4 regions of the Rhizobium sp. SG741 genome follow, and region 2 is predicted to be linked to each of the others. Evidence: predicted binding sites of a transcription regulator. Region 2 holds the regulator's gene; each other region holds the start of a gene.

Region 1 (4,905 bases), on a different contig from region 2:
AGCCTTCGGCGCCGGCGTTTTCGGCAATCTGGCGCACCGGCGCTTCGATTGCGCGGCGAACGATCTCGACGCCGACACGCTGATCCTGGTTGGCCGTACCGAGATTGTCGAGTGCCTTGACGGCCCGCAGCAGCGCCACGCCGCCGCCGGGTAGAATACCTTCCTCGACGGCCGCTCGGGTGGCATGCAACGCGTCGTCGACACGATCCTTCTTTTCCTTGACCTCGACTTCCGTCGAGCCGCCGACACGGATGACGGCGACACCGCCGGCGAGCTTGGCAAGGCGTTCCTGCAATTTCTCGCGGTCGTAATCGGAGGTGGTTTCCTCGATCTGCGCGCGGATCTGCGCAACGCGGTCGTCGATCTCGGCCTCGGAGCCGACGCCATCTATGATCGTCGTATTCTCCTTCTCGATCGCTACCTTTTTGGCTCGGCCAAGCATGGTCAGCGTCACGTTCTCCAGCTTGATGCCAAGATCTTCGGAGATGACAGTACCGCCCGTGAGGATGGCGATGTCTTCAAGCATGGCCTTGCGGCGATCGCCGAAACCAGGAGCCTTGACGGCAGCGATCTTCAGGCCGCCACGCAGCTTGTTGACGACGAGCGTTGCAAGAGCTTCGCCTTCGACGTCTTCAGCGATGATGAGGAGCGGCTTGCCGGACTGGACCACGGCCTCGAGCACCGGCAGCATGGACTGGAGGTTCGAGAGCTTCTTCTCGTGGATCAGGATATAGGGATCCTCAAACTCGACCCGCATCCTGTCCTGGTTGGTGACGAAGTAGGGCGATAGATAGCCACGGTCGAACTGCATGCCTTCGACGACTTCGAGTTCGGTTTCGGCGGTCTTGGCTTCTTCAACCGTGATGACGCCTTCGTTGCCGACCTTTTCCATCGCTTCCGCGAGATAGCGGCCGATCTCCTCGTCGCCATTGGCCGAGATGGTGCCGACCTGGGCAATCTCGGAATTGTTGGAAATCTTGCGGGCGTTGGTCTTCAGTTCCTTGACGACTGCGTCGACAGCCACATCGATACCGCGTTTCAGGTCCATCGGGTTCATGCCCGACGCCACCGCCTTGGCGCCTTCCCTGACGATCGCCTGGGCAAGAACTGTTGCGGTCGTGGTGCCGTCGCCGGCAATGTCGTTGGTCTTTGACGCGACTTCGCGCAGCATCTGTGCGCCCATGTTCTCGAACTTGTCTTCGAGCTCGATTTCCTTGGCGACAGTGACGCCGTCCTTGGTAATACGCGGTGCGCCGAAGGACTTGTCGATAACCACGTTTCGGCCTTTGGGACCGAGCGTCACCTTGACGGCGTTGGCGAGTACATCGACCCCCCGCAGCATGCGGTCACGGGCATCGGTGTTGAATTTTACGTCTTTCGCAGCCATTCTGTTCACTCCTTTAATAGGCAGCAAGTTCGACTGGTGATTGGAAGCGCCTTAAGCGGCCTGCTTCTGCGTTGCCTGGGCCTCGATGACGCCCATGACATCGCTTTCTTTCATGATCAGAAGGTCTTCGCCGTTGATCTTGATCTCTGTGCCCGACCATTTGCCGAACAGGATGCGATCGCCGGCCTTGACGTCGAGTGCCTGCAACTGGCCGGCATCATTGCGCGCACCGGGGCCGACAGCGATGACCTCGCCTTCCTGCGGTTTTTCCTTGGCGGTATCGGGAATGATGATGCCGCCTTTGGTTTTCTCTTCGGATTCAACCCGGCGGACGAGAATGCGATCATGAAGCGGTCGGAACGACATGTTTTCCTCCAATGGACAAACAATGATGACGTTGTTCCCCGGCCGGACCGGATGACCAGTCCGGGCGGGCGCAAAACCTCGATCGAGCGTCTTGCGCGAAATGATCTGGTTTGTCGGATTTTCGATTTCAAGAGGTCAAAATAAAAAAATTAGCACTCTTCAGGAATGGCTGCTAACACACTGGAAAGGAACAACAACCTGGCCTCGAGCGTTCAAAAAATCATTGATGGATGCAAAAATTTACGCCACCTTCAGATTGTTACGAAACGGAGATGAAGCATGCGATTTTCATCGGATCTGGAGCGTCAGCTCAACGGTTATGGCCTTACCACCGCGCATATCCTCTACCGCATTCCCGATTTCGAATCCGTCCTTCAGACTTATGTCTGGCAGGACTATGATTTGGCTCCCGATTTCCCTGAGATGCAGAAGTTCCTCAACTACTGGCAGGCGAACCTTGACGGGCCGCTGCATTCAGTGCGCTACACCCATCAGCGTCTGATCGGACCCAGCGAATGGCGCCGCGTTGAAGGCGAGTTCAAGCTGCATTGAGGCTCGAGGGTCTCCATCCAAATCCGGACGTTATGGAGGCCCAAAGAGCTCAGTCGCCAAGGAATATACAAGCAAGAAAAAATTTTCAGACGAGGCTCTTGAACTCAAAAATCCGAAAAACCAAATCGATTGCCGCCAGCCGCTGAGAAAAGGGCTGGTCATGCTGGGAGCGCTGTCTTTCGGCGCTTCCGTATCCATGTTGCTTCAAGGAGGATATGGCTATGGCAACGACTTATAACTATGCACCCCTGTTCCGCTCGAGCGTCGGCTTCGATCGGGTCTTCGATCTTCTGGAAAATGCCCAACGCGGTCGTTCGATCAGCGATTGGCCACCCTATGACATCATCAAGACCGGAGACGACAGTTACCGAATTACGATCGCGGTGGCGGGCTTTGCTCAAGACGATCTCGACATCACCTTCCAGTCCAACCTTCTAACCGTGACGGGCAAGAAGGAGGAGACCCCTGGTGAGGGCTACCTGCATCGCGGCATCGACGGCCGGCCGTTTGAACACCGGTTTGAGCTTGCCGACCATGTTAGCGTGAGCGGAGCCGATCTGAAGAACGGTCTGCTTTCGATCAACCTTGTTCGCGAGATCCCGGAGGCGCTCAAGCCGCGGAGAATCTCCATTGAAGCCGCGCCCGCTTCGACATCGACTGCACCCGCACAGATCGACGCGCAGAAGGCAGCTTAATCCGCATTCTGTTGAGCAAGGGCGCCGTCATGACGGCGCCCATCAACATCTGGGTTGGGAAGGAGAGCATGATGAAACCCGATATGTTCCAAGAGCCCGTTTCTATTCTTGTCGGCCTCGGCTTTCCGGCCGAGATTCGTTCGGTGACGGAAGCTTATCGACATCTCATGGAATGGCCGGCCTCTTCTAGAGACCCCGCGCATTCAATCGCGCTCAAGGCCTGCGATGCGGCACTACGAGGTGAAATTGAAGCTGAGACCGTGCGCGGCCTATTTGCCGCCTTCGCCGAGAAACACGATCTCCTGGCGCCCGACGGCGATGTCATCGTCGCGTCCCGGCTGCGGCGGGACAGAGATCCGCACGTGCGTTGAGAGGCGTCGATGAAGGAGAATATCTTGAAACAAGCCGTCAGCGATGCCGTGGCGATTGGTCTGGCTGTTCTGATGTCGCGAACGTCAAGTTTCGGCGTCTCATTGACGTCGTGACGACAGTCCGCGCTTCCGAAGATGACAATCGGACGAACTTGGCGGACTGAGCGTTGGATATCCAGGGATCGATTCGAAGACGGTTTCGTACGGGGAGCGCTTAAACCGGTTCGATCCACGGGGTGCGTTTGCCTCGGTCAGCGCTTTGGCAGATGACGAACCATAGTCTCGATCCAGCGACGTGTTTCGTCGACTTGGTAACTGCCATAGCACCTCGACCAACGCACAAAATTTCCACGTCGTGAACGCTCACCGGGAAATGGATAGCCGCGAAGTTGGGGCAAACCTTTAACTCCGATCAATTTCGCGCCGGTTGCTGTCTTTTGCGCGAGATTGATTGTAGCGAGCTTCAATACCGCCGCCGGGTCCGGTAATCGGAAAGCTTTCAGAAGGTCTATCGAGGTAACGAAGCTAGGCCGGTGGATGGCGGTTTGCTCCGTCGACGCGACAAGCTCTATCGGCTGAGCCAGCCCGTGCGGTTCATGATCGGTGCCTGTTTCGGCAGGGTTGCTGCTGCTAGTGATGTTCGAGCGCGATTTGCCGGCAATGTTCGAGATAGGCTTTGTCATGGATCGACAAGAGCTCGGTTACGCACGTCCAGAGCCACGACGGTGCATCCGGCTTCCTCTTGCGCCCGCTGGTAAGTTCGCCCGTCCACGAACGCCACTCTTGCTCGCCCATCTGCCGGGCGTGAGCAAGGCCCACGACCCCGCCGAGATAGTGGCCGATTTCGCAGAGTTCTTTTGCGCCAAGACGTCCGAGGTCGATTTTCATATCCTGGGGCGCGATCTCGCGAACGAACACAGCCTTGTCCATCACCCTTGCCGCAACCATGCGATTGCCGAGATTGGGCGACAGAGCCTTTGCTCCCGCAACGACCCTTTCGGCATCGTCGCGCGGCATTCCGGATCCGGCCGCCGAAGGGGCGGCGGCACCCATTGCCTCCTTGATATCAAGCAACGAAACCGGCCGGTGCTTGCCGTCACCAACCAAAACAGCGCATCGCAGATGGCCGAGCGAACTGCAGCCCTTGACCCAGTAAGCTGCGTCAAGCACGGTCTGATCGCCCGATTTTTGCAGTTTTTCCGGCTCAAGGACGATTTCCCCCAGTTTCCTCTGCCGGCAAAGCGCAAGAACCGCGGCGCGTTCGGACCTGTGCAGCGGCCAAAGGCGCTTGTTGCGGGGGAGCAAGGGGTGTTTTGTCTGAAAATTCTCCATTGCGAGATCTCGCCAGCGCCTACGCAATGAATGTCTAACAAGCTTTCTGATGTCCTTCGGTTGGCGCAGGTGCGGTGTGTGCGCCTGACTTTCCCCGGATGCGGATTCGTATCCACCAATCAGGGCATCCAGCATTCTCGCAGTGGTCACACCAGGAAGGTCAGAATCCCGCGCGGCGGAGGCGAGAGAAAGCCCCAGCCTT
Region 2 (4,905 bases):
CGCCGAAGCGGTGCGTCACAAGATCCGCCTGCTGATCTCGAGCGAGAGTTCCGATGCGGTTCTGTCCGACGATGATATCGTGGATACGCTGAAGAAGGGCGGCATCGAGCTGGCTCGCCGTACGGTTGCAAAATACCGCGAGGCAATGAACATTCCTTCATCCGTGCAGCGGCGGCGAGAGAAGCGGGCCATCGCAAAAGTCGCGAACTTCTGACCGTTGTCGGCATTCAACCACAGACTGCGGATCTCCTAACAGTCCGTTAAGATGCAGTTGACTTTCAGATGCGGCGGGGCTAGAAGCCCGCCGCAATCGCTGCAGGACAGCACGACCATGAACTTATCCCCATCATCCCGAAGGCGGCCGATATACGCAATTTGTCTTTGACCGCGTGAAGTGCTTGGATGAGCTTGAGGCTTGGCGTAAACTGGTACGCGCAATAACCACTACAAGAAGGGAAACTCCATGAGTGTGCGTGTCTCCGGTAAACATATGGAAATTGGTGACTCATTCCGCCAGCGGATTGAAGACCAGATCGGTATGGCCGTGACGAAATACTTCGACGGGGGGTATTCGGGTCAGGTAACTGTTCACAAGTCCAGTTCTCGCTTCGCGGCCGATTGCAAGCTTCATCTCGACAGCGGTGTGGTGTTGCATGCCGCCGGAGAGGCGATGGACCCGCAGCTTGCTTTCGACGCGGCGTCCGAGCGTATCGAGAAACGTCTGCGCCGTTACAAACGCAAGCTTAAGGACCATCAGGCCGGCAATCATGCGAACGGTCAGGCTGAAGTCGCCTACACCGTCATGGACGGCGTTCCGGACGACGACGAAGAGATTGCCTCCGATTTCGCGCCGGTGATCGTTGCCGAAAGCACGAAGCAATTGAAGACCATGTCGGTGGCGACGGCTGTGATGGCGCTCGACATGACCGACGAACCGTTGCTGCTCTTCCGCAGTCCCGGCAAGGAACATCTGAACATCGTCTACCGTCGTCAGGACGGTAACATTGGCTGGATCGACGCGGCCAATATCAAAGGCTGAGAATAGAAGATGAGCGGCGGCTCCGTGCCTAAGTAGGCCGACCGCCGCTCCCCCGTTATCGGTTCTCGGCGACACGAAGGATAAAGAGAATGGCATTGGCAGATTTGCTACACCAAGATGCGATCATCCCCGCCTTGAGGGCAAATTCCAAAAAACAACTGCTTCAGGAGCTGGCAGCCAAAGCCTCCAAACTGACCGGACTTCCCGAACGAGAGATTTTCGACGTGGTGCTGCAGCGCGAGCGCCTGGGCTCCACCGGCGTCGGCAACGGCATCGCCATCCCGCATGGCAAGCTTGCCAGCATCAAATCCATCGCAGGCATTTTCGCGCGCCTCGAAGCACCGGTCGATTTTGAGGCGCTGGACGACCAGCCCGTCGACCTCGTCTTCCTGCTGCTCGCGCCGGAAGGCGCAGGCGCCGATCATCTCAAGGCACTCTCACGCATCGCCCGCGTTTTGCGAGACCAGGACCTGGTCGCCAAGCTGCGCGCCACCGAATCCGCTTCGGCGATCTATGCATTCCTCAACGAGGAACAGGCATCCAACGCCGCTTAACGGTGACTTGGATCACATCGGATCAAGGCAAAAATAAGAGCCGGATGATTGTGGATCATCCGGCTCTTATTTTTTTATCGCGTGAAGATCAGGCGTCTTTTTCGTCCAGCGGGCTGTTGGCGCCCTCTGCGTTCTCGACGATCTTGGGGCCGCCCTTGGCGACGCCGACCATGGCCGGGCGCAGAACGCGCTCGCCGATGACGAAGCCGGCCTGCACGACCTGCACGACCGTATTGTTCGGCACCTCTGAATTCGGCACCTCGAACATCGCCTGATGGAAATTGGGGTCGAACTTCTGCCCGATCGGTTCGATCTGGCGCACGCCATGGCGCTCCAGTGCCGAGAGCATGGAACGCTCGGTCATCTCGACGCCGTCGATCAGCGTCTGCAGGCCGGCATCGGCGCCGGCGCGCGCTTCGGCCGGAATGGCGTCCAGCGTGCGGCGCAGATTGTCCGCCACTGCAAGCATGTCGCGGGCGAAGCTCGCCACGGAATAGGACTTCGCATCCTTCACATCACGCTCGGTGCGGCGGCGAAGATTGTCCATCTCGGCGGCGAGGCGAAGGTAGCGGTCACGCAGTTCGCCGTTTTCGGCCTTCAGCAGCTCGACCGGGTCCGGCTGAGACGGCTCGGTCGCATCAATGGTTTCCGCTGCGTCTTGAGCGAAATCCGCTGATGTGTCGGCCGCCGCGGCGTCAGGTCCGGTTTTCGTTGTTTCGTCGGTCATGACGGTCTCCGAATTGCTTTGTCTTTTGGATGTGCCCGATATCGAGGTTTAGCCGGAAAAAATCAAGGCTTTGTCGAGAAGATCAGCCAATTCGTGGCATTACGACGGTGGCAAGATACCGGCGGATCAGAGACGCTGGTTGCGACTCGGCTATCCAGGCCTTCTCTCCGGTGATATAGTTAAGCGTATCTCAACACGGCGGGTGAGATCAATGTCCAGCGGCAAATCCCTTTCCGGCAAATGTTTCTGCGGTGCAGTCGAGGTCACCGTCGACGGCGAGCCTATCGCGATGGGCTATTGCCACTGCGATTCCTGCCGGGAATGGTCGGCGGGACCGGTCAATGCCTTCTCGCTCTGGCCGCCCGAAGCCGTCCACATTACCAAGGGTGCAGATCGCATCGGCAGCTACCAGAAGACCGAAACGAGCGTGCGCAAGTGGTGCACGGTCTGCGGGGGCCATCTGCTGACGGAGCATCCCCCATGGGGCGTAACCGATGTTTACGCCGCTGTCCTTCCCGGTCTCGACTTTCAACCGGCATTTCACGCCAATTACGAGACGACGGTGCTGCACATGAAAGATGGACTGCCGAAGCAGAAGGATTTTCCGGCGGAAATGGGCGGATCGGGAACGCTGCTTCCCGACTAGGCGTCAGATCCCTGGCCGCGACAGCCTCGAAATCAGCTGTGCCGTATAATCCACCATGGGTACGATGCGTGCGTAGTTCAGCCGCGTCGGACCGATGACGCCGACTGCTCCGACGATGCGATCGTCATCGTCGCGGTAGGGAGCGACGATGAGCGATGAGCCGGACAGCGAAAAGAGCTTGTTTTCCGAACCGATGAAGATACGCACCCCCGGTCCGCTTTCCGCAAGGTTGAGGATCTCGATGAGACTGTCCTTCTTTTCAAGGTCATCGAATAGCAGACGCAGCCGGTCCAGATCCTCGGCGCCGCCGACGTCGGCCAGCAGATTGGCGTGGCCACGCACGATGAGTTGCGTCGGCTTGCCTTCGGCGTCGTCACCCGACAGCACCGCAATTCCGCGCTCGACCAGCTCATGCGACAGGCTGTCCAACTCCTGGCGGACGCTATCCTTCAGACTTTGCACACGCCGGCGGAATTCCGGAAGGGTCTGGCCGGCCATATGAGCATTGAGGAAATTGGCGGCCTCCGTCAGCTGCGACGAGGTGATGCCGGCCGGCAGTTCGATGATGCGGTTTTCGACCTGGTCATGATCGCCGACAAGCACCGCAAGCGCCTTGGTCGGCTCCAGGCGGATGAATTCCACATGCTTCAGCACGGGATCGCTTTTCGCGGTAATGACCAGGCCGGCGCCGCGCGAAATGCCGGACAGCATGCGGCTCGCCTCGGACATGACCGATTCCATCGGCTGGTCGCGATTGCTCCCGCGCACCTGCCGATCGATGTTGGCGCGGTCCTCGGCGGAGAGGTCACCGACCTGCATGAAGGCGTCGACGAAGAAGCGCAGGCCGATCTGGGTCGGCAGCCGGCCGGCGCTGATATGCGGCGAATAGATGAGACCAAGCTCTTCCAAGTCGCTCATGACATTGCGCACCGAAGCTGGCGACAAGGACATGGGCAGCAGGCGCGAAAGATTGCGCGAACCGAGCGGCTCGCCGTTTTCGAGATAGCCTTCGACGATGCGGCGAAAGATTTCCTTGGAGCGTTCGTCAAGCGCAGCAATGACATCCGAAACCGTCGATGTCGTAAATACCATTTTGCTGCCAAATCCGTTCCATTGAGCCTTAGTGAAAATATAATCATTCAGTTAGCAATCGCAAAAGGGAAAAATGCGGTTACCGCCGCAGTGGGGCATTAAAGCCTGCTTTTCCTTTGCAAAAGCCTCCTCTGGGTCGTAGAAGCGGTCATCGAAGTTTCAGGAGAGTGGAATGCGGCCTTCAGGCAGAAAAACCGATCAGATGCGCAAGGTGTCGTTCGAGCGCAATTTTTCCAAGCATGCGGAAGGCTCGTGCCTGGTCAAGTTCGGCGATACGCATGTGCTCTGCACGGCAAGCCTGGAAGAAAAGACGCCGCCATGGCTGCGCAACAGCGGCAAGGGTTGGGTCACGGCTGAATACGGCATGCTGCCGCGCGCGACCGGCGAGCGCATGAAGCGCGAAGCTGCCGCCGGCAAGCAGGGCGGCCGCACGCAGGAAATCCAGCGCCTCATCGGCCGCTCGCTGCGCGCCGTCGTCGACCTGAAGGAGCTCGGCGAACGTCAGATCACCGTCGACTGCGACGTCATCCAGGCCGATGGCGGCACGCGGACCGCGGCGATCACCGGTGGGTGGATCGCGCTCTACGATTGCATGAAGTGGATGGAAAGCCGCAACATGATCAAAGTCGACCGCGTACTGAAAGATCACATCGCGGCGATCTCCTGCGGCATCTTCGCCAGCCAGCCGGTGATCGACCTCGATTATCTCGAGGATTCCTCGGCAGAAACCGACGCCAACTTCGTCATGACCGGCAAAGGCGGGATCGTCGAGATCCAGGGAACGGCCGAGGGCACGCCCTTCAGCGAAGAAGAATTCGCCACGCTCCTGGGCCTTGCCAAGAACGGC
Region 3 (4,905 bases), on a different contig from region 2:
CCTCCTTATCGGAGCTCGCCCGCGTCGACGGGCGAGCCCCAGCCATTACCTCTTAGAAGTCCATGCCGGCGCCAGCGGGCAGTGCAGGTGAGGCGTCCTTCTTGGGCTTCTCGGCGATCATCGCTTCCGTGGTCACCAGCAGACCGGCGACCGAAGCAGCATCCTGGAGTGCGGTCCGCACGACCTTGGCTGGATCGATGACGCCCTGAGCATAGAGATCACCATATTCGCCGGTCTGCGCATTCCATCCGAAGGAGAAGTCGGTTTTCTCGCGGAGCTTGCCGACAATCACGGAGCCTTCCGCGCCAGCGTTTTCGGCGATCTGGCGCACCGGGGCTTCGATGGCGCGGCGGACAATCTCGATGCCAACCTTCTGATCCTGGTTGGCGGTTGCAAGATTGTCGAGTGCCTTGACGGCCCGCAACAACGCAACACCACCACCCGGCAGGATGCCTTCCTCGACGGCAGCGCGGGTCGCATGAAGGGCGTCGTCGACGCGATCCTTCTTCTCCTTGACCTCGACTTCGGTCGAGCCACCGACACGAATGACGGCGACACCACCAGCGAGCTTTGCGAGACGCTCCTGCAGCTTCTCGCGGTCATAGTCGGAAGTGGTCTCCTCGATCTGCGCCCGGATCTGCGCCACGCGGCCGTCGATCTCTGCCTTGGAACCAACGCCGTCGATGATCGTGGTGTTTTCCTTCTCGATCGCCACCTTCTTGGCGCGGCCGAGCATGTTCAATGTGACGTTCTCCAGCTTGATGCCCAGGTCTTCGGAGATGACGGTGCCGCCGGTCAGGATGGCGATATCTTCGAGCATCGCCTTGCGGCGATCGCCGAACCCCGGCGCCTTGACGGCAGCAATCTTCAGACCACCGCGCAGTTTGTTGACGACGAGCGTAGCAAGAGCTTCGCCCTCGACGTCTTCCGCGATAATCAGCAGCGGTTTGGAGGACTGCACGACGGCTTCGAGGACCGGCAGCAAGGACTGAAGGTTCGACAGCTTTTTCTCGTGGATGAGGATATAGGGGTCCTCGAACTCGACGCGCATCTTGTCCTGATTGGTTACGAAGTACGGCGAGAGGTAACCGCGGTCGAATTGCATGCCTTCGACAACTTCGAGCTCGGTCTCGGCGGTCTTGGCTTCCTCGACGGTGATGACGCCTTCGTTGCCGACCTTTTCCATCGCCTCTGCTAGATATTTACCGATCTCTTCGTCGCCGTTGGCCGAGATGGTGCCGACCTGGGCGATTTCGGAATTGCTGGTGATCTTGCGGGCGTTGGTCTTCAGTTCCTTAACGACAGCGTCGACGGCAATATCGATGCCGCGCTTAAGGTCCATCGGGTTCAGACCGGAGGCGACGGCCTTGGCGCCTTCCTTGACGATCGCCTGGGCGAGGACAGTTGCGGTGGTGGTACCGTCGCCGGCGAGATCGTTGGTCTTCGATGCCACCTCGCGCAGCATCTGGGCGCCCATGTTCTCGAACTTGTCTTCTAGTTCAATTTCCTTGGCGACCGAAACACCGTCCTTGGTAATGCGCGGCGCGCCGTAGGACTTGTCGATGACAACGTTGCGGCCTTTTGGGCCAAGCGTGACCTTCACGGCGTTGGCAAGGACATCGACCCCACGCAGCATGCGTTCGCGTGCATCGGTGTTGAATTTGACTTCTTTCGCAGCCATTTGTTCACTCCTTCAATAGGCAGCTTTTTGACTGATGGGCGGTAATGCGTGATTACGCGGCCCGCTTCTGCTCGGCCTGAGCTTCTATAATGCCCAGGACGTCGCTTTCCTTCATGATCAGCAGATCTTCGCCGTTGATCTTGATTTCGGTGCCGGACCATTTGCCGAACAGAATGCGGTCGCCAGCCTTGACGTCGAGCGCCTGGATCTGGCCAGCCTCGTTGCGTGCACCAGGGCCAGCGGCGACAACTTCGCCTTCCTGTGGCTTTTCCTTGGCAGTGTCAGGGATGATGATCCCGCCCTTGGTCTTTTCTTCGGATTCGACCCGGCGGACAAGAATGCGATCATGAAGCGGTCGGAACGACATGTTTTCCTCCATTGGACAAAAAAGATGACGCAAAATCCCCTACCGGACCGGGTGACCAATCCGGACGGGGGCGAACCTCACTCGAGCGTTCGCGGGGAAAATTTATTTTCGGGATTTTTTGATTTCAAGGGGGCAGGAGAAAAAATTAGCACTCGATGTCGTTGGCTGCTAACATGCTGGAAAGGAACAATAAACGCCTTTGATGGTTTAAGAATACCGTTGATAGATGGATGATTTTACGTCACCTTCGCAGTGTCATGAAACGGAGATGAAGCATGCAATTCTCGTCGGATCTGGAGCGTCAACTCAACGGCTACGGTCTCACCACCGCGCACATCCTCTACCGCATTCCCGATTTTGAATCCGTCCTGCAAACCTACGTTTGGCAAGACTACGATCTCGCTCCTGATTTTCCCGAAATGCGCAAGTTCCTGGACTTCTGGCGCGACAGCCTCGACGGACCGCTGCACTCCGTCCGCTATACACACCAGCGTCTGATCGGACCGAACGAATGGCGACGTGTTGAGGGCGAGTTCAAGCTGAACTAAGCTCTTGAAACGGAAATTTCCGCTTCCTAGCTCACCCGGCGATCGGGGCTTGATCAGTCCGGTCACTTTCCACGTCTATCCGGAGTGAGATCGAGAATGGAAGAGAAGATCAAAATCATCGAAGACCTCAGCATCGAGGAGCGCGAAGTGGTCTTTGCCGATATCGCGCATGTCCTGGAGGCAGCTGCACGCGAGGCATATGTCGAAGGCAACCGCCATTTTGCCGCGCTTTCCGCCAATATGGCACAGGCGATCTTCATCAATGCTGACGAACTGGCGCGTGACGACGAGCGTAAAGCCGAGCGCGTGTTGCAGCAAGCAACCGCCATGATCTCGCAGTTCAAGGCCGTGCATCCTTATCGTATGGTGAGCCACGCAGGCCACTAGAGGTGTGAAACCGCTAGGCTTCTGATGCCGTCTCAATCCCGAATGAAGACCAATGTTGTGACGGCGATATCGGTTTCGGCGCTCCGGGGTGAGGATGGCCGGATCCGACAAGTTGGGTTCATTGCCATCGACATCTCGGCAAGCAAGAATGCGCAGGAGGCTGAACGCCACCTGGCTGCCATCATCGAGTCCTCGAATGACGCGATCCTTGGCATCGATCTCGACTTGACGATTACCAGCTGGAATGCCCCCGCCGAGAAGCTTTACGGTATTGACTGGCGAGCTCAATCATCGCGTGAAGAACGTCTTTGCCACCGTCATCGCAATCTCGAAACAGACCCTGGGGCGGGAGGGGACGGGGCAGGACGAAGTAGACGCCTTCCGGGAACGGCTGACCTCTATGGCGAAGGCGCATGATCTCCTTACACATCGAGACTGGCAGCGCGCCGATCTTTCAGCGCTGGTCAGGCAAGTCCTGGAGCCCTATCCCGCAGAATGTTTCGAGATCGAAGGCATCCCTGTGCTTCTGCCGCAGAAGGCAGTCGTCTCGTTTTCTTTGGCTATCCACGAGCTCGCGACGAATGCTGCAAAGTACGGCATTGTCGGTTGCTCAACGCAAGATCTCGATCTCCTGGCGGCTTGGCGACGGTGATGAGAGCACGAAAGCAAGGCTACATTTCAGGTGGGCAGAACACGGTGGTCCCGCAGTGAAGCCCCCAACGAAAGGGTTTCGGATCGCGTCTGGTTGAGAGGCTTCTTGCCGCCGAGCTGAACGGCCGGTCGACAATCAGTTACAACCCCGCCGGGGTCGTCTGCGACATCGACGCGGTGCTGGATATAGATGCATGATCAGCAGACGATCCGGCTGAGTGGCGACGACCGGTGCCTCGCGCATCGGCCGTCGCCCCAGGTCCACCGCGAGCTCAAGGAGCGCTTCTTGGTACGCTTTGGCTTCAGATCTGTGAATCCCTGAATTCGAGAATTTTTGGCCGGTTGCCACTCCCGGCAGTCGTAAGTTGGTAGTCTACCGGCTGAACCCCTGCAGGACACAGTCAAAACGCGCTGCGGCGGGGGACGATGGAACTTTCATTTCTTGCCTCAGTTAGCTTCGATCATAGGAGGAAGCGAACATGGGTATGAATTCACCAAAGGACGGGGCTCCGGGCACGACGGATCAGTCACCACGCTGGGAAGGTCCCCAGGAAAATACTCCGAGGGGCTACCTTCGCGCGAAGGACGATCCCGACCGGGACCGGGATGCGAATGGCGAAAGCAACAGCGACCCTGAGGTCAAAAAGGTTTCTGACGCTTTCAAGACGAAAGACGACTGATCTTGTCACACTCGGGAGCTGCGCGACCTCGGGCTATGAATTTTGCCCCGGCCACGCTCGGGAAAATGGCTCTCGTCGCCATTTTGTGCGCCGGCACCGTGGTTGCGGCCGGCTGGTATATAAGCGCAGCCCGCCCGCCGTTTTCCCAAGGCGATCCGCAGTTCAAGGGTGCCGGTGACGCGGTGCACGGGCAACTGATCTTCGCGGCTGGCGATTGTGCGTCCTGCCATGCGACCCCTGGCGAACCCGATCGACTGCGACTTGGGGGCGGCATGGCGCTCGGCTCACCGTTCGGCACCTTTCGGCCGCCTAACATTTCTCCGGATCCGGTGGACGGCATCGGCAGATGGACGGCCGTCGATCTGGCGAACGCGCTCGTCGGCGGGGTGTCGCCTGAGCAAGAGCATTATTATCCCGCTTTTCCCTATACGAGCTTCACTGGAATGACGGCTGGCGACATCCGGGACCTCTACGCGTATCTCATGACGCTTCCCAAAGTCTCGGGGCGGGCACCGCCGCATCACCCGTCTATCCTGTTTCGCATTCGCCGGTTCGTCGGATTTTGGAAGCTGCTGTTTTTTCGAGAGGGCC
Region 4 (4,905 bases), on a different contig from region 2:
AACAGTGGCGCCTGCCAGATCAATACCCAAAGCAGGATCGTCAGGACGGACGCCTTCGCTTGAGCGCCTCCGAGCCATCCGAAGCGGCTGGTTGGCGCCGGCAGGCGCGGCAATCGTGGTCGCCACTGTTCGTCACGCCAGGCTCGATAGAGGACCCGCCCATATCCGGTAAGGCCGGCCAGCAGCACGACCATGGGAAAGGGCAGATCGAAGATGAAGAGAAGGACGAAGCTGGCAATCGCCATCGCCACATGGAAGCGGCTCTTGAGGGCACGGCCGCTCAGCCGCATCAGCGCCTGCAACACGATCGCCAGCACGCCCGCCTTGATGCCGAAGAAGATCATGGCAAGCAGGCTGGTGTCATGGAAAATGGCGTAGAAAGCCGAAAGCGCCAGAATGACGACAAAGCCCGGCAGGATGAACAGCAGACCGGCAATCAAACCGCCGCGCCAACCATGCAGAAGCCAGCCGATGTAAGTCGCAAGCTGCTGTGCCTCCGGGCCTGGCAAGAGCATGCAGTAGCTCAAGGCGTGCAGGAAGCGCTCCTCATCGACCCAACGCCCCTCGTCGACGATCAGGCGATGCATGAGGGCGATCTGCCCGGCCGGGCCGCCAAAGCTCAAGGCGCCGATGCGCGCCCACACGCGTGTGGCTTCGCTGAGGGACGGGCTCGCAGCCAGATCGTCAGCCAAAACGGTTTCGCTCACGATCTTCTTGCTCCATGCGATACCCAATCATGCTTTTCCTGGGTCGCGTCTCGCGACCAGCGATAAAGCGCGTCATAACACAACATGCCTGCATCCAACTGTTCGATATCGTCAGTAAACATGCGCGACAGGCCGAGCGAAACGGCAAGCAAGCCAGCCGCCTGCGGTTCAAGATCGAGCCGGTTGGTATCGGCGCCCCTGATGATGCGGGAAAGATGGTGAAGTGCCGGGAGGTCGAGCTGGAATTCTTTTACCATGGTATCGAAAGTGCATTCCTCCTCGCGGTGGCTCCAGAATACCCCCTCCACATCGAAGGGTGTCGCGCCGAAGCGTTCGGCGACGCCGTCAACTTCCTGAGCCGTCACGAAGAGAAACGAAGCGCCGGGATCAACGAAGCGGCGGATCAGCCAGGGACATGCGATACGATCGATCTTCGGCCGGGCGCGGGTTACCCACACAGTTGCACCGGACGCGTTGGCATCGGGCAGGATCGAATCCGGGATCAACGGCAATCCTGCCGCCCGCCAGGCGTCGAGACCGCCATCGAGGATTTCCGCCGCGGCACCAGCCAGCCGCAGCCAGGCGGCGACGCCTTCGCTGAGCTTGCCGCCGTGCTGACAGAGGCAAACGACATTCCGGTTGCGAAATTCGGCGGCCCAAGCCTGAACATCCTTGTAATCCCGGCGGCGCGAGGCCGGCACCAGACAGGGATCGGCGTCGAAATCCTCGGCGCTGCGAACGTCGAGTATCGCGGGCGCTTTCGGCGTACCCAGCAGACGAAGAAGCTTTTCGGGGGTGATGGCGCTGAACGAAGTCATGTTACGTCCCTTCCAAAAGAGATGGACGCGAAACTCCGGCATGACGCCTCGTGGGGTATCCGCAAACCCCATGCCCAGGATTTTCCGGCAAAACCGGCAGCAAGTCAATGAAGAGCGGTTTGAAAAAATTCACGGGCACGTTCTTGACTCGTTTGCTAGCCACCCCTAAATCACCGTCGCTAGCACTCGCCAATGCTGAGTGCTAACGCAGCCCATACGGATCCCCCGCTGATCCGTGAATGTCATTTGATCGAGGGATTAGACAATGGCAAGCACCAATTTCCGCCCCCTTCATGACCGCGTCGTCGTTCGTCGCGTCGAGTCCGAAGCAAAGACCAAGGGTGGTATCATCATTCCCGATACCGCCAAGGAAAAGCCGCAGGAAGGCGAAATCGTCGCCGTCGGCTCCGGCGTTCGCGATGACTCCGGCAAGATCGTCCCGCTCGACGTCAAGGCCGGCGACCGCATCCTGTTCGGCAAGTGGTCGGGCACCGAAGTCAAGCTTGACGGCGAAGACCTTCTCATCATGAAGGAAGCCGACATCATGGGCATCATCGGCTGATCCAGCCGGTTTCCCCTTTTCCGATACAGCTGACGGGCCATAAACCCGGACAATGCGAATTCAGGAGTTTTTAGACATGGCAGCTAAAGAAGTAAAATTCGGCCGCAGCGCCCGCGAAAAGATGCTTCGTGGCGTCGATATTCTCGCCGACGCAGTCAAGGTAACGCTCGGCCCGAAGGGTCGTAACGTCGTTATCGACAAGTCCTTCGGCGCTCCGCGCATCACCAAGGACGGCGTCACGGTCGCCAAGGAAATCGAACTCGAAGACAAGTTCGAAAACATGGGCGCCCAGATGGTCCGCGAAGTTGCTTCGAAGACCAACGACATCGCAGGCGACGGCACGACGACTGCAACCGTTCTCGCCCAGGCCATCGTTCGCGAAGGCGCCAAGGCAGTTGCAGCCGGCATGAACCCGATGGACCTGAAGCGCGGTATCGATCTCGCCGTTTCAGAAGTCGTCAAGGATCTCCAGGCCAAGGCCAAGAAGATCAACACGTCGGAAGAAGTCGCACAGGTCGGCACGATCTCGGCAAACGGCGAAAAGCAGATCGGTCTCGATATTGCTGAAGCCATGCAGAAGGTCGGCAACGAAGGCGTCATCACGGTTGAAGAAGCCAAGACCGCCGAAACCGAACTCGAAGTCGTCGAAGGCATGCAGTTCGACCGTGGCTACCTCAGCCCCTACTTCGTGACCAACCCGGAAAAGATGATCGCCGATCTCGAAGACGCGTTCATCCTGCTGCACGAGAAGAAGCTCTCGAACCTGCAGGCCATGCTCCCGGTTCTCGAAGCCGTCGTTCAGACCGGCAAGCCGCTCCTCATCATCGCTGAAGACGTCGAAGGCGAAGCTCTTGCAACGCTCGTCGTCAACAAGCTGCGTGGCGGTCTGAAGATCGCTGCCGTCAAGGCTCCTGGCTTCGGCGATCGCCGCAAGGCCATGCTTGAAGACATCGCCATCCTCACGGGCGGCACTGTCATCTCCGAAGACCTCGGCATCAAGCTCGAGTCGGTCACCCTCGACATGCTCGGCCGTTCCAAGAAGGTTTCGATCTCCAAGGAAAACACCACGATCGTCGACGGCGCCGGCCAGAAGTCCGACATCGAAGGCCGCGTTGCCCAGATCAAGGCTCAGATCGAAGAAACCTCTTCCGATTACGACCGCGAAAAGCTGCAGGAACGTCTTGCCAAGCTCGCTGGCGGCGTTGCCGTGATCCGCGTTGGCGGCTCGACGGAAGTTGAAGTGAAGGAAAAGAAGGACCGCATCGACGACGCTCTCAACGCGACGCGCGCTGCTGTTCAGGAAGGCATCGTACCGGGCGGTGGTATCGCTCTCCTGCGTTCCTCCACGAAGATCACCGCCAAGGGTGAGAACCAGGATCAGGAAGCCGGCGTCAACATCATTCGTCGTGCGCTGCAGGCGTTGGTTCGCCAGATCGCTGAAAACGCTGGTGACGAAGCTTCGATCGTTGTCGGCAAGGTTCTCGACAAGAACGAAGACAACTACGGCTACAACGCTCAGACATCTGAATATGGCGACATGATCGCCATGGGCATCGTCGACCCGGTCAAGGTTGTCCGCACGGCTCTGCAGAACGCAGCTTCTGTTGCTTCGCTGCTGATCACCACCGAAGCCATGATCGCCGAACTGCCGAAGAAGGACGCTCCGGCTATGCCTGGCGGCATGGGCGGCATGGGTGGAATGGACATGATGTGATAGGGCTTTAGCCTTATTATGACTGTTCAATCCGGCATCCGGAATTGACGAAGGGCGGCCCTCGGGTCGCCCTTTTCATTTGTGCCGAAACAGTCTCGATGCAAGTTCGGCAAGTTTCATGGCCATGCAAATTTACGCAAACTGCCCCATTGCCGTTTTCAAAAAAGTCCCTATAAATCCCAGCGCAGCGATTTTAGAGGGTAAGCTGCAATGCACACAAATTTTACTTATTTTCGGCACGATTAATCAGCGCCTGCGTACAATCATGACATCATGGAATGATGGCGTCCGGATTTATTACTTGAAATGACTTCATAGACGGGATCGACAACCCGAAAAGCATGGCGAAAGACGGAATCAGCGGAGATGCGGCTCTGCTTTTCCTGAAGGCGCGACATGCGGGGGAGACGTTCCATCCGAAGATGGACGGAATTCGAATGAAGCGCGCTCGGGGGACCATGCGCTCAAGTGAGGATCATATTGTTCAAGATTGCCAAGGCCAATTTTTCCGCACCCTTTGCTCCCGGCTCGCTGGAATTCGAGGGGCATGATCCCGATCTTCTGGCGCAGTTTTGTGTTTCCGAAGGTTGGACGGGCGACCTGTCGAGCGGCATCATCCGGCTCGGTCAGTGGAGCACCATGCTGCACGGGCTGAGCTCCTCGGAATGCGGTCTCTTGAGCCTGATGCATTGCTATGATGCGCATGATCGCATCCGCATCCTCGATATTTTCGAGCAAGGGGCTACCGCTGCATCCTGCTTCTGCTACTCAACGACGATCCTTGGTACCGGCGGTCATCGCCAGCCAATCTTCTGCGTCGGCGAATCCATCGCCGCCGACGGAAAACATGCCGGCAGCCTGGTCGGCGTCTTCCTGTTTCCGCGCTTCAAGCTGGAGCCGGGCAGCCAGCTGGCCATCCGGCAGTAGAAGCCACTGTCGATGATGGTCAGGTGAATTCACCATCGTCGCCCTTGCGTGCCCGCCCCTCACCCCAACCCTCTCCCCGCAAGCAGGGAAAGGGAGTCTCGTCCTCTAAAATCGGCACCTTCATTGCTGAGTGAGATCCCGCCGCAAACGCGGGACCGACCCCCTCGCCCCGTCTAC

The links. Region 2 encodes HrcA, which represses chaperone genes, less so after heat shock. Its sites were predicted from a motif close to GTTAGCACTCNCNNNNNGNGAGTGCTAAC; they were not measured.
Region 1: groES (co-chaperone GroES) is a predicted target of HrcA. The motif match lies at 1,902-1,930, and genes of this name have one in related genera.
Region 3: groES (co-chaperone GroES) is a predicted target of HrcA. The motif match lies at 2,193-2,221, and genes of this name have one in related genera.
Region 4: groES (co-chaperone GroES) is a predicted target of HrcA. The motif match lies at 1,704-1,732, and genes of this name have one in related genera.

What each region holds. Positions count from the first base shown of each region.
Region 1 covers NZ_JAAZQP010000011.1:36,902-41,806, reverse strand. The annotation lists gene groL (chaperonin GroEL) at 1-1,387, opposite strand, end outside; gene groES (co-chaperone GroES) at 1,439-1,753, opposite strand; gene FHT29_RS24780 (usg protein) at 2,033-2,305, shown strand; gene FHT29_RS24775 (Hsp20 family protein) at 2,527-3,000, shown strand; gene FHT29_RS24770 (DUF982 domain-containing protein) at 3,072-3,371, shown strand; gene FHT29_RS24765 (DUF2252 family protein) at 4,002-4,905, opposite strand, start outside.
Region 2 covers NZ_JAAZQP010000003.1:271,831-276,735, reverse strand. The annotation lists gene rpoN (RNA polymerase factor sigma-54) at 1-214, shown strand, start outside; gene raiA (ribosome-associated translation inhibitor RaiA) at 464-1,039, shown strand; gene ptsN (PTS IIA-like nitrogen regulatory protein PtsN) at 1,129-1,593, shown strand; gene grpE (nucleotide exchange factor GrpE) at 1,682-2,320, opposite strand; gene FHT29_RS09780 (GFA family protein) at 2,532-2,966, shown strand; gene hrcA (heat-inducible transcriptional repressor HrcA) at 2,970-4,058, opposite strand; gene rph (ribonuclease PH) at 4,231-4,905, shown strand, end outside.
Region 3 covers NZ_JAAZQP010000012.1:40,877-45,781, forward strand. The annotation lists gene groL (chaperonin GroEL) at 53-1,681, opposite strand; gene groES (co-chaperone GroES) at 1,734-2,048, opposite strand; gene FHT29_RS26120 (usg protein) at 2,324-2,596, shown strand; gene FHT29_RS26125 (hypothetical protein) at 2,693-2,983, shown strand; gene FHT29_RS34700 (PAS domain-containing protein) at 3,026-3,400, shown strand; gene FHT29_RS34705 (HWE histidine kinase domain-containing protein) at 3,324-3,635, shown strand; gene FHT29_RS26135 (hypothetical protein) at 4,114-4,314, shown strand; gene FHT29_RS26140 (cytochrome c) at 4,350-4,905, shown strand, end outside.
Region 4 covers NZ_JAAZQP010000007.1:14,778-19,682, reverse strand. The annotation lists gene chrA (chromate efflux transporter) at 1-707, opposite strand, end outside; gene FHT29_RS18535 (sulfurtransferase/chromate resistance protein) at 704-1,525, opposite strand; gene groES (co-chaperone GroES) at 1,791-2,087, shown strand; gene groL (chaperonin GroEL) at 2,164-3,801, shown strand; gene FHT29_RS18520 (hypothetical protein) at 3,920-4,111, shown strand; gene FHT29_RS18515 (hypothetical protein) at 4,282-4,728, shown strand.